One region of the Streptomyces sp. NPDC028298 genome, then DNA from elsewhere that is predicted to be linked to it. Evidence: riboswitches for the same ligand, from Rfam matches in the RefSeq annotation. Region 1 holds a riboswitch; the other holds the start of a gene.

Region 1 (5,461 bases):
GAGGTCGACGGCCGCGCCGGCCTGCGCCTGGTCCTGCGTCGCCCGGGGGAGCATGACTCCCGCGCTCTTCCAGGCCGCCTGGGTGAGACCGGAGGGGTCGTACGAACCGGGTCCGGACGCTCCCCACACGCACGGGCTGCCGATCTGGGCACGGGCGAAGGCGACCGCCTCGGCGGCCCTGCTGTCGTGGCCGACGACCGGCGGGGCGGCGGCTGCGCCGGCGACGAGGCTGTCGATGTCGAACCCGGGGCTGGTGCCGGCGGCCCCGGGAGCGGCGGGCCACGCCTGCTGGTTGCCGTTCGGCCGCAAGGACTGCCGCCAGGCGTCGTCGACCGGCGGGGGCGGCGGCTGGTTCGCGGGGGGCATCGGGGCCGACGGGTAGGCGGCGGGGCGCGGGGTGGCCTCGTACGCGGGCGGCTGCGGTGCCGGCTCGCTCACCGGAGGCATGGGGGCCGGCTGGTAGGCGGCGGCGCGCGGCGCCGTCTCGTACGCCGGGGGCTGGGGCGCCGGCTCACTCACCGGAGGCATCGGGGCCGGCTGGTACCCGCTGGGCCGCGTCGGCTTGTCGTACGACAGCGGCAGGAGCACGGAGGTGTACTCCGGGGCCGGGGCGGGCGCTTCGTACCCGGGGGGCAGGATGACCGCCTTGGGCTGGGCGGCCGGGGGCGCGGGCTCGTACGGCCGGGGCATGGAGCCCGTGTCGAAGACCCCGGGCGCGGGCGCGGCCTGCGGGGCCGCCTCGTACGCGGCCGGCTGGGGCGCCGCCTGGAACGCGGGCGCCTGGGCGACCGACGGGAACGTGCCGGTCTGAGCGGCGGACGGGAACGGGGCGGCCTGCGGAGCCGACGGGAACGCGGTGGGCTGGGCGACCGACGGGAACGAGCCCGACTCACCGACCGCCGGGAAGGTGCCGGACTGACCGACCGCCGGGAAGGAAGCGCTCTGGGAGACGGCCGGGAACGAACCTGTCTGGCCGACGGTCGGGAAGGAACCCGACTGACCGACCGAGGGGAACGAACCGGTCTGGCCGACGGACGGGAAGGAGCCGGTCTGACCGACCGACGGGAAGGTGCCGGACTGGCCGACCGACGGGAAGGTGCCGGACTGGCCGACCGACGGGAACGAACCGGTCTGGCCGACCGACGGGAAGGAGCCCGTCTGACCGACGGACGGGAAGGAACCGGTCTGGGCCACGGACGGGAACGAACCCGATTGACCGACCGCCGGGAACGAACCGGTCTGACCGACCGACGGGCGGTACTCGATCGCCGGCGCCTGCGCCTGCGCGACGGGCATGCCCTGCCGTGCCGCGTGCCGCGCGATCAGTTCCCGGGCGACGCCGAGCTTGCGCCGGGCGCTCTGCTTCTTGACGTACGGCGAGGACTGCTGCGACGCGGCGGCCGGAGCGGCCCCGGCGCGGAGCCCCGCACGGACCGCCACCTCGGATCCCGGCACCGCCGGAGCACCGCCGGCCGGGAGCGCGGCCACCGGACCGGCGGTCAGCTCCAGGGCGGGCCGCCCACCCGGTTCCGACGTCGGACCGGCGGTCAGCTCCAGCACCGGAGCCGCCGTCAACTCGGCCACCGGCCGGACGAGTTGTTCGAGCTCGTAGATCGTCGGAAGGTCCGAGGAGGATCCCTTGGACCCCTTCGCACCCTCCTTCGGACGGGCACCGGCGCCACCGCGTTCGGGCTTCCTGTCGGCCGGGAGCGAGGCCGGAGCCGAGGGTCCGAACCGGGAACGCGCCCCGTCGAACCACTGCCGCATCAGGTCGTCCTGGGCGGCGTCGGAAACCCCGCTCCCCTGCCCCGGGCCCCGCCGGCCCTGCCTGCGACTGGAGTTCGCCAGCGCGCGGGTCCCGTTGAAGTTACCGGTGGCGAGCTCCGCCTGGTCGTAGAGGGACGAGAGTCTTCGGGCGACTTCTTCGCCACTGGGCGGGGTGCGTTCCGGCGCCATGGAGTGGTGCTCCTTCCGTCGTCCGCCTACCGGGTTAGCTGTCGGGTTCGGGCGGACGATTCCGGAAGGTATGCCCTACGGCCCCTGCCCCGAAAGGCAGTTGACCGATTCACCCCAGGTTCGGTGGGTCCCCGGCTCCCGCAGTCACAAGGACGGGCAGGACTCGGCGGAGGCCGCACCGCCCGGCGAACTTCGCCGGAGGGAGTCGGGCGGCCTGGTCGCCAACTTAGCGAGGGTGTGCACCCGATGTGAAGATCCACGTCCCAGATGTCCGATACATTTTCGTGACCTTCATCGCACCATCCCGCAGCGCGACCGTGAGGACACGGGCCGTACTCGAAAAGGCGGCTGAGCACGGCCGTTGAGGGGACCGGCACCCGGCGCCCGGTCCGGACCCGCGGAGGACGCGCGGAGCCGAGCCGGATGTGTCGAAAGTGTGCACGGAACTGGCGTTCCCTGGCAGGTCGTTCGACATCGGCGGCGCCCTTTGGTCACACCTTGACCGGTTCTGGCCGAGCTGGCCGGATCACCGCTGGGACCACGTGCCGCCCGTACCGTCGATGCACGTCAGACCACGCGAGCGAGTCGAGGATCCCCACGTGCACGATGCGCCGATCTATGCCCAACTCATCTCCGAACGCGGTGACATACCGACACTCGTGCGAAGCGAAGCACGTCGGCTGCAACGCGATTTCGAGTGGATCCTGAGCTGGGATCCGTCGTCGGGCGTCCCGCTCCCCTCCTCCGCCGCGCGCCCGGCGTCCGGTTCGCGCCGCGCCTTCTCCCCCGCCCCCGACCCCGACGACCGACTCGACACACCGGGCTCGGGCAACTGAGGTGGGCGCACTCTAGAGAACGTCCGGCTCCCCGCCCGGTCGTTCGGCGGGGAGCGGGTCGAGGCCGTCGCGGATCCGGGTCACCAGCTCGGCGACCGTCGCAGCCGTGGCGCGGTGCCAGGTCCGCGCACGGCGGAGCATCGCGTGGTCACCGCCCTCGACCCGCACGGCGCTCGCGGAGGAACCCTCCTCCAGCGCCCGGCGGACGAGGGCGAACGACTCCGCAGGGTCGGTGACCCGGTCCCGGTCCCCGTGGAGCACGATGACGCGTTTGTCCCGCAGGTGGGCCACCGGCTCGCCTTCCGGGCACCAGGGTGCCAGCGCCACCACGGCACGGACCCGCGGCGCGGCCGCGGCCCGCAGCGCCGCGCGCCCGCCCATCGAGTGACCCACGAGCACGACCGGCACCTCCCCCACCAGAGCGGCGAGTTCGTCGAGTGCCCGCAGGACGTCGGCGAGGGGGTCGGCGTCGGCGCCGTTCCATCCCCGGTGCCGGTAGCGCACCTCCCCGACGAAGGTGTCCGCGTCCGGCAGGGCCCGTGTCACGGAGCGCACGAAGGGCCGCATCCGGGCGCGTGCCAGGTTCCACGGCCGCAGCGGAGCCTTGCTGTCGGCGGTGCCGCCGTGCAGGACCAGTACGGCCGCACGCGCCGGTGCCGCGTCCGGACGGGGGGTACGGCAGGGCCGCAGCGCCACGGAGTCGGCGCTCTCCCCGGACCCGGACACATCGTCCGCGGACATCCGCACAGAGCCTCGCATGACACCCCTCCACTCTCGCGGCGCTTCGTCCACGCCTCGCACTGGACCGTGAGGAGGGATCCTCTCACCGGCCACGGGCCCGCCCCAAGCTCACTCCTTGGGCTCGGGCCGCGGGCGGTAGCCGTTGCGCCACTCCTGGTAGAAGCGCCAGAGGCGGGCCGCCTGCGGGCAGCGTCCCGACTCCCGCTGGCACGTGCGGCAGTTGCCCACGTGACTGACGTAGGCGGACTCGGGGGCGTCCCCCGGTTGCGGATTCGGCATGGCCCTCGGCACCCGTCGGCGCGACGCGCACGGGCGCGACGTCGCTTCTGATGCCGTACTTCCGCGCCGAGGGCCCCGGCGGATGCACCTGCCCGGCTGCATCTGCCGGGGCCCGCTCCGGCGTCAGTCGAGAAGGCCGGCCTCGTACTCCTCGGTCGCGGGGAAGGGCCTGCCGACCAGGGGTCTGCGGACCGTCAGCCGGGCCACCTCGAAGTCCATCTCGGAGGCCTCGGGAGGAGGCGGCGGATGGTAACGCCCAGCGCAGACGGAGAGGTTGACGATGAGATAGGCGTGCCAGGACCTGCCCACTCCGCGCCGGTCGTCGAAGGCCCGGATCCCGTTCACCCACCACACGACCCGGAGGGCGCCGAACTCGACCACGAGGTCCACCCAGGCACCCGGCTGGATCGCCTGGTTGCGGTAGTAGCGGTGGGTGTTGCGCACATGGTTGGACAGTTCCAGCAGGTCGGGGTTGTCGGGGTGGTACTCGAAGACATCGATCTCCTGACCGCCGTCCCGCCACGTCCAGATCGCCGGCCAGGCCCCCGTCACCGTCGGCAGTTTGACCCGCGCCTCCAGCACGTCCCCGGTGCGGACCATGAACCCGTCCGCGCTGCCCTCGGTGGTCAGCAGACCCGCGTCCCAGTCGCCGTCCGGACGCCTGGTGGCCCGGAACCGGCCTGTCCGGCTGTAGGAGGGGTCCGTGACCAGATGGTCGAGCTTGCCGTCGTCCGGGTTGACCGGACCGCCGTCGGGATAGGCCCAGGAATGGCCCGCGACCCACTGGCGGGTCGAGGCGAAATCCGCCGTGAAGACGACATCGGACACGGGGCACTCCTCGATGACGGCGTTTCGCGAACGTCCAGGTTCTCCCCGAGCCACGGACATCCACGCCCCGTTCACCCCAACTTGCCACAAAACAACCCATCGGGGTGAACCGGCGGCACTCCGGCGCGCGGCGCCTTCCGCTTACCGCGCCCTGACGCCCGCGTCCCGCGCCCCGCACGCCTCGGAGGTCGCACCACGACGCCCGCCGCCCAAGCACCGGTTCGGCCGGCTGCCCGGCCGGGCGCCGCATCCCGCGGTCCCGGCCGGGCGCCGCCCCGCTACAGGTAGGGGCGGGTGATCAGCTCGATGGCGTGGCCGGCCGGGTCCTTGAAGTAGACGCCACGGCCGCCGTGTTCGTCGTTGATCTCCCCCGGGCGCCGCATCTGCGGGTCGGCCCAGTGCTCGACGCCGTCGGCTCGGAGCCGTCGGTACGCGCGGTCGAACAGTTCGTCGTCGATCAGGAACGCGTAGTGCTGCATCTGGATGTCCACCGGCGGCTCGGCGAACTGCAACAGCACGCCGTCCGTGAGCTGGATGTTGGTGAACGGCCCCCAGGACGGCGCTTCCGGCAGTTCCAGCAGTTCCCGGAAGAAGCGCGCCGACTCGTGGCGGTCCTTGGCTGCGACGATGGTGTGGTTGAAGGTGACTGTCATACGGCTGACCTCAGCAGTGCTCGACACGGGAGACGGACTCGCGGTGCACGAGCACGGGGAGGTCCACGCGCCGGGCCGGGTCGGTGCCTTCGGCACGCCCGTCGCGCGATCAGCCCTCCACCGGATTGCCGATCCGTGTGTGGCGAGGCGCCGGTCCGGTGTTCACGC
Region 2 (5,461 bases), on a different contig from region 1:
AGAGGTTCTCCTGTCTGCTGACGATCACATGGCGAACTCGGTCGATCATTCGGTCGATGACACGGTTTGTCGATGTGTCGCTGCCATCACTCAAGTCAGCGTATCCGGTCACGTTTCGATCACCGCGAGCGCCCACCGTCCCCCGGCCCACTTCGCTCCGCCAGGAGGTATGCGGGAGTACACCCGGAAGGCACACGGGAAGCACCTGCGTGCCCCAACGACGGGTACCCCCGCTCACGGGCGCCACCCGATCACCGGCGGTATGTTCATGATCAGACGATGTGACCCGACTTGCGACGACATGCGGCGAAGCACCCGGAAGAGGCCACCGTGTCCCACAGCCGTGCCCGACCCGCGTACGGCCGGGACCCGACGGTCCCCGCCCTTCCGGCCGTGCCGCACGACGCGTTCCGTCCACCGAGGTGACACACATGCGCATCCGTACGTCCTTTCCCTACGAGACCACTCACGAGGACGTCCTCGTCCCTCTCTCGGACGGCACCCGTCTGTACGCCCGCATCTGGCGGCCGGTGACCGAGGAGCCCGTACCGGCGCTCCTGGAGTACGTCCCGTACCGCCTGACCGACTGGACGGCCCCGCGCGATCAGCAGCGCCACCCCTGGTACGCCGGGCACGGCTACGCCTCCGTCCGAGTGGACGTGCGCGGGCACGGCAATTCGGAGGGCGTGCCGGGCGACGAGGGGGCCCGGACCGAGACGGACGACGGGGTGGAGGTGGTCTCCTGGCTGGCCGGCCGGCCCTGGTGCAGCGGCCGGGTCGGCATGTTCGGGATCTCGTGGGGCGGCTTCAGCTCCCTCCGTGTCGCGGCCCGCGCGCCCGAGCCGCTCAAGGCTGTCGTCACGGTCTGCTCGACCGACGACCTCTATGACAACGAGACACACCACGCGGGAGGTTCCGTCCTCGCCGTCGACACGCACGCCCGGTCGGCCCGTCTGCTCGCCTTCGCCGCCCGTCCGCCGGACCCAGCGCACGTGGGCGAGGGGATGTGGCGGGACATGTGGGAGAAACGGCTGGAGGCGGTCAGCCCCCGCGCGCACACCTGGCTGGCCCACCAGACCCGGGACGCGTACTGGCGCGAGGGCGGCGTCCGCGAGGAGTACGGAGCCGTCCGCGCGGCGGTCCTCGCGGTCGGCGGCTGGCACGACCCGCACCGCGACACGGTGCTGCGCCTGGTGGAGAACCTGCCGCCGGATCGCGTACGAGGCATCATCGGCCCCTGGTCCCGCCAGTACCCGGACCGGGGCCTGCCGCCGGGACCGGCGATCGGCTTCCTCCAGGAGACGCTGCGCTGGTGGGACCACTGGCTCCGGGACGAGGACACGGACGCGCTCTCCGTCCCCCTTCTGCGCTCGTACGTGATGGACGCGCACCCTCCGGCGACCGTGTACGAGCGGATCCCGGGCCGATGGGTGGGCGACCCCGCCTGGCCCTCACCCTCGGTGACCCCGGTCGCGTACGCGCTCCAGGGCGCCCCGCTGCCGGTGCGCTCCCCGCAGCACACAGGGGTCGACGCGGGCCGGCTCTTCCCCTCGGGCGACGACGCCGACCTGCCGCCGGACCAGCGGGAGGAGGACGCCCGGTCGGCCTGCTTCGAGTTCGAGGTGACGGAGGAGATCTGGGTCCTGGGCCGCCCCCGGGTCACTCTGCGGCTGACGTCCGCGTCGCCCCGGGGCCAGGTGATCGCCCGGCTGTGCGACGTGGCCCCGGACGGGGCGTCCACGCTCGTCACCCGGGGCGTCCTGAACCTGTCGGCGCGCCGGGGCCCCGACCAGGCGGTTCCCTGGCGGCCGGGCGACACGGAGCACGTGGTCCTCGACCTGAACGCCATCGGCTACGCGTTCCCGGCGGGCCACCGCATCCGGCTGGGCGTCTCCTCCGCCTACTGGCCCTGGATCTGGCCGCAGCCGGGCTCGGAGGCCGGCTTCACCCTGGAGCCGGTCGGCAGCGTCCTCGAACTCCCGGTGCGGGCGAGGGAGTCGGACCCCTCGGTCGCCTTCGGAGAACCGGAGGAGGCCGAACCCCTCGGCGTGACCGTCTCGGCGCCCCTGGACGAGCCCCGCCCGCCCCGCCTGGTCCTGCGCGACGTGGCCGCCGGGACCTGGAGCGTGGAGGTGGACCCGGGGCGCGGCGGGACCCGGGTGTTCCCCGACGGCCTCGAATGCACGGAGGAGGCCCGGGAGACGTACACGATCGGCACGTCGGACCCGCTGTCCGCCCGCGCCCGTTCGGTGTGGTCGATCCGGCTCCACCGGCCCGAGCTGCCGTGGGACGCCCGCGTCGAGACGGTCTCCGCCATCGCCTGCGACGCCGAGGACTTCATCACGACCGACGAGCTCGTCTGCAGGAACGGCGACGAGGTCGTCTTCCACCGGACCTGGGAGAAGCGGATCCCGCGCACGGCCGGCTGACCGGGCCCGCCGGGACGGGAGTTGGCCGTCGACGGGGCGAACCCGGTTGGTATTGAGTCCACTTGACTGCGGGCGCCCGCCCCGGTCCGGCGTGCCGGCCTCCACCTGGGACCTGTCGCGTCGACCCGACGCGGCCCGCCGCCCCGCCGCTCCCTACTGTGTCCCGCGCCACAAATCCCGCCGCGCCAGGGGCCGCTCGACGCCTTTCGAGGGTCCCGGGAGCGCCCGCCGACGCAGGCACAATGTCCGAATTGGCCCCTCATGGAGCCTTGGTGCTCTTTGGTCTCGTGAGTTGGGTCACCGGCCAGACACCCCTCCGCCGGGCGCCCCTTATGGATCAACCCGTTTGCGAAAGGCAAGTTGAGGATCCAATTCCGACACAATCGGACTTTTTACCCTCGCCTTAACCAGGCCAAAGCGATCTTCGCGGTCAAATCTCGTCTTGTTTCGGACATGTGCTCTCGCATACGTTCTGGTCGACCCCGGGCGGATCGCCGAATCCTGCCGCCGCCCGGCAACCCATCGACCCACGCACGGCAGGAGCGGGGGAACCACAGGTAAGCCGCCGGTCCGGACACATCCGGAACGGCTTGGGGTGAAGCCGCGCCCAGAGCGCGGCCGGGCATCTCCCGCCCGAACCCGACAGCTCACCTCGCAGGCGTCGGAGAGGACATTTCGCCATGCCCGTACGAGCCAAGCACCGCCGTATGAAGACCAACGTCATCACCCGGGGCATGATCGCCGCCGGAACGGGTGGCATCGCCCTCGCCCTCCCCCTCGTGAGCGCGACCGGCGCCAGCGCCGCCACCCCGGCGCAGGCCCCCCAGGTGGCCAAGACCGCCCACACCGCGGTCGTCCCCAACGTGCAGCTCGTCACCTACAAGGTGGTCGCCGGCGACACCCTGTCCAAGGTGGCGAAGAAGTACCCCAAGAGCGGTGGCTGGAAGAAGCTGTACGCGGCGAACCGCGCGATCATCGGCGACAACCCCGCGATGATCCGTCCGGGCATGAAGCTCACCGTGGGCACGAAGACGCTGAAGTCGACGACCGTCCGCACCACGGCGAACGCGACCGCCGCCGTCGCCAAGTCCAAGACGACCACCGTCACCCAGGCCGTCGCCAAGACGTACACCAACAACCTCGACGGCTGGATCAAGGAATCCCTGGACGTCATGGCCAAGGCCGGCATCCCGGGCAGCTACGACGGCATCTACCGCAACGTGATGCGCGAGTCCTCCGGCAACCCCAACGCCATCAACAACTGGGACTCCAACGCCGCCGCGGGCATCCCCTCCAAGGGCCTGCTCCAGGTGATCGACCCCACGTTCCAGGCGTACCACGTCGCCGGCACGTCGTCGAACATCTACGACCCGGTCGCCAACATCACCGCGGCCTGCAACTACGCGGCCGACAAGTACGGCTCCATCGACAACGTCAACGGCGCCTACTGATCCACCCCGCACCACCCGCTTCACCCGCACCCGCCGACGGCGCCCTCCGGCCCGTCGGCGGGTGCGTCGGTGTCGCTAGAAGCCGAAGAGGCGCTCCAGGACGACCGCGATCCCGTCGTCCTCGTTCGACAAGGTGACCTCGTCGGCCACCGCCTTCAGTTCCGGGTGGGCGTTGGCCATCGCCACCCCCCGGGCCGCCCAGTCGAACATCGGGATGTCGTTGGGCATGTCACCGAAGGCGAGCGTCGCACCCGGCGTGAGCCCGAGATGCGCCGCGGCCAGAGCGAGGCCCGTCGCCTTGGTCACCCCGCATGGCTGGAGTTCGACGGTGCCCGGCCCGGACATGGTGACCGTCGCCAGCGAACCGACCACTCCCCGTGCCGCCGAGGCCAACTCGTCGTCCGACAAAGACGGGTGACGGAGCAACACCTTGCTGATCGGCTCCGCCCAGAGGTCGTCCCGACGCGGCACCCGCACGGCCGGCAGCGTCGGATGCGGCATGACGTACCCCGGCTCGATGAGCGTCAGCCCGTCCACGCCGTCCTGGTCGACCGCCGCGTACAGCAGCCCGACCTCCGCCTCGATCTTGCCGAGCGCCGTCTCCGCCAACTCCCTGTCCAGGGTCACCGACCACAGCATGCGGTCCGTGCCCGCGTCGTAGAGCTGCGCCCCCTGACCGCACACCGCCAGTCCCTCGCCGCCGAGTTCGTCGAGAAGTGGTCGCACGCGCGGTGCCGGTCGGCCCGTGACCACGAGATGCCGGGCACCTGCCCGGGTCACTTTCGCCAACGCGGCGCGTGTCCGGTCGGAGAGTGTGTCGTCGCCGCGCAGCAGCGTTCCGTCCAGGTCAGTGGCGATGAGTGAATATGCAGTCGGAGCGGCCATGATCCGAAGAATACGGATCGAACGACTCAACGGCCCGGCCTGAACCGGACGACGTCCGGTATCCCGTCAGCAACGCCGTTCACCGCACGGTGGTAAGCGCGTTGCGACCGCTTCGGATCACCGAGGCTCCGCTTCCGCCCACACTCACTTTCCCGCACAGGACCACCCACAACTCCCCAACACCCCTTCCATCAAGGCCCACTGGGACCGGCATGAGAGTCGCGTGTCACCAAGTCCGTTACGTGTCAGGTCTGTTGAGGAGAGGCACGACGAACTTCCTCATCCATGGATACGCACTCCAGGACCGTGCGCGGCATCCGCTCGACGTCACGGACAGCCGCCACGGGGCGCGGACCAGCGGGCGGGAGCGCGGGGCAGCGGACAGTCGCGGGCGGGGGCGCGGGCCGGGCGGACAAGAGCGGGCAGGGTCAGGCGCGAACGGGGCACGAGCGCACGCGAGCGGGACGAAGGCGCGGAGTGCGGCGAAAGGAGCGGTGGGGGGAGTGCGCGGCGCGAAGGGAAGGGGTGCAACGAGAGCGGGATGAGGGCGCGGTGCGAGGGGAAGGCGCGACGAGAGCGCGACGAGCACGGTCCAAAGCCCGGTGATGCGGCGCCTGTCGACCCGCTTCCGCCCACCGCGGCTCGCAGCCGCCAGCTCCACACCAGGCCAATTCGGACATTGCAACCCCTTTAGGC

Evidence for each region. Region 1 has a riboswitch for cyclic di-AMP ahead of ACZ4TO_RS32320 (C40 family peptidase). Riboswitches for the same ligand answer to the same signal wherever they lie in the genome.
Region 2: linked by a shared signal. The riboswitch ahead of ACZ4TO_RS19690 (transglycosylase SLT domain-containing protein) and the one ahead of ACZ4TO_RS32320 (C40 family peptidase) in region 1 are both predicted to bind cyclic di-AMP.

What each region holds. Positions count from the first base shown of each region.
Region 1 is NZ_JBVHTL010000008.1:383,846-389,306, forward strand. Features, by position in the region: gene ACZ4TO_RS32320 (C40 family peptidase) at 1-1,956, opposite strand, end outside; cyclic di-AMP (ydaO/yuaA leader) riboswitch at 1,964-2,135, opposite strand; gene ACZ4TO_RS32325 (hypothetical protein) at 2,616-2,792, shown strand; gene ACZ4TO_RS32330 (alpha/beta fold hydrolase) at 2,805-3,551, opposite strand; gene ACZ4TO_RS32335 (hypothetical protein) at 3,642-3,812, opposite strand; gene ACZ4TO_RS32340 (LamG domain-containing protein) at 3,936-4,640, opposite strand; gene ACZ4TO_RS32345 (VOC family protein) at 4,919-5,293, opposite strand.
Region 2 is NZ_JBVHTL010000004.1:157,005-162,465, reverse strand. Features, by position in the region: gene ACZ4TO_RS19695 (CocE/NonD family hydrolase) at 432-2,429, shown strand; cyclic di-AMP (ydaO/yuaA leader) riboswitch at 2,944-3,105, shown strand; gene ACZ4TO_RS19690 (transglycosylase SLT domain-containing protein) at 3,110-3,880, shown strand; gene ACZ4TO_RS19685 (HAD family hydrolase) at 3,956-4,765, opposite strand.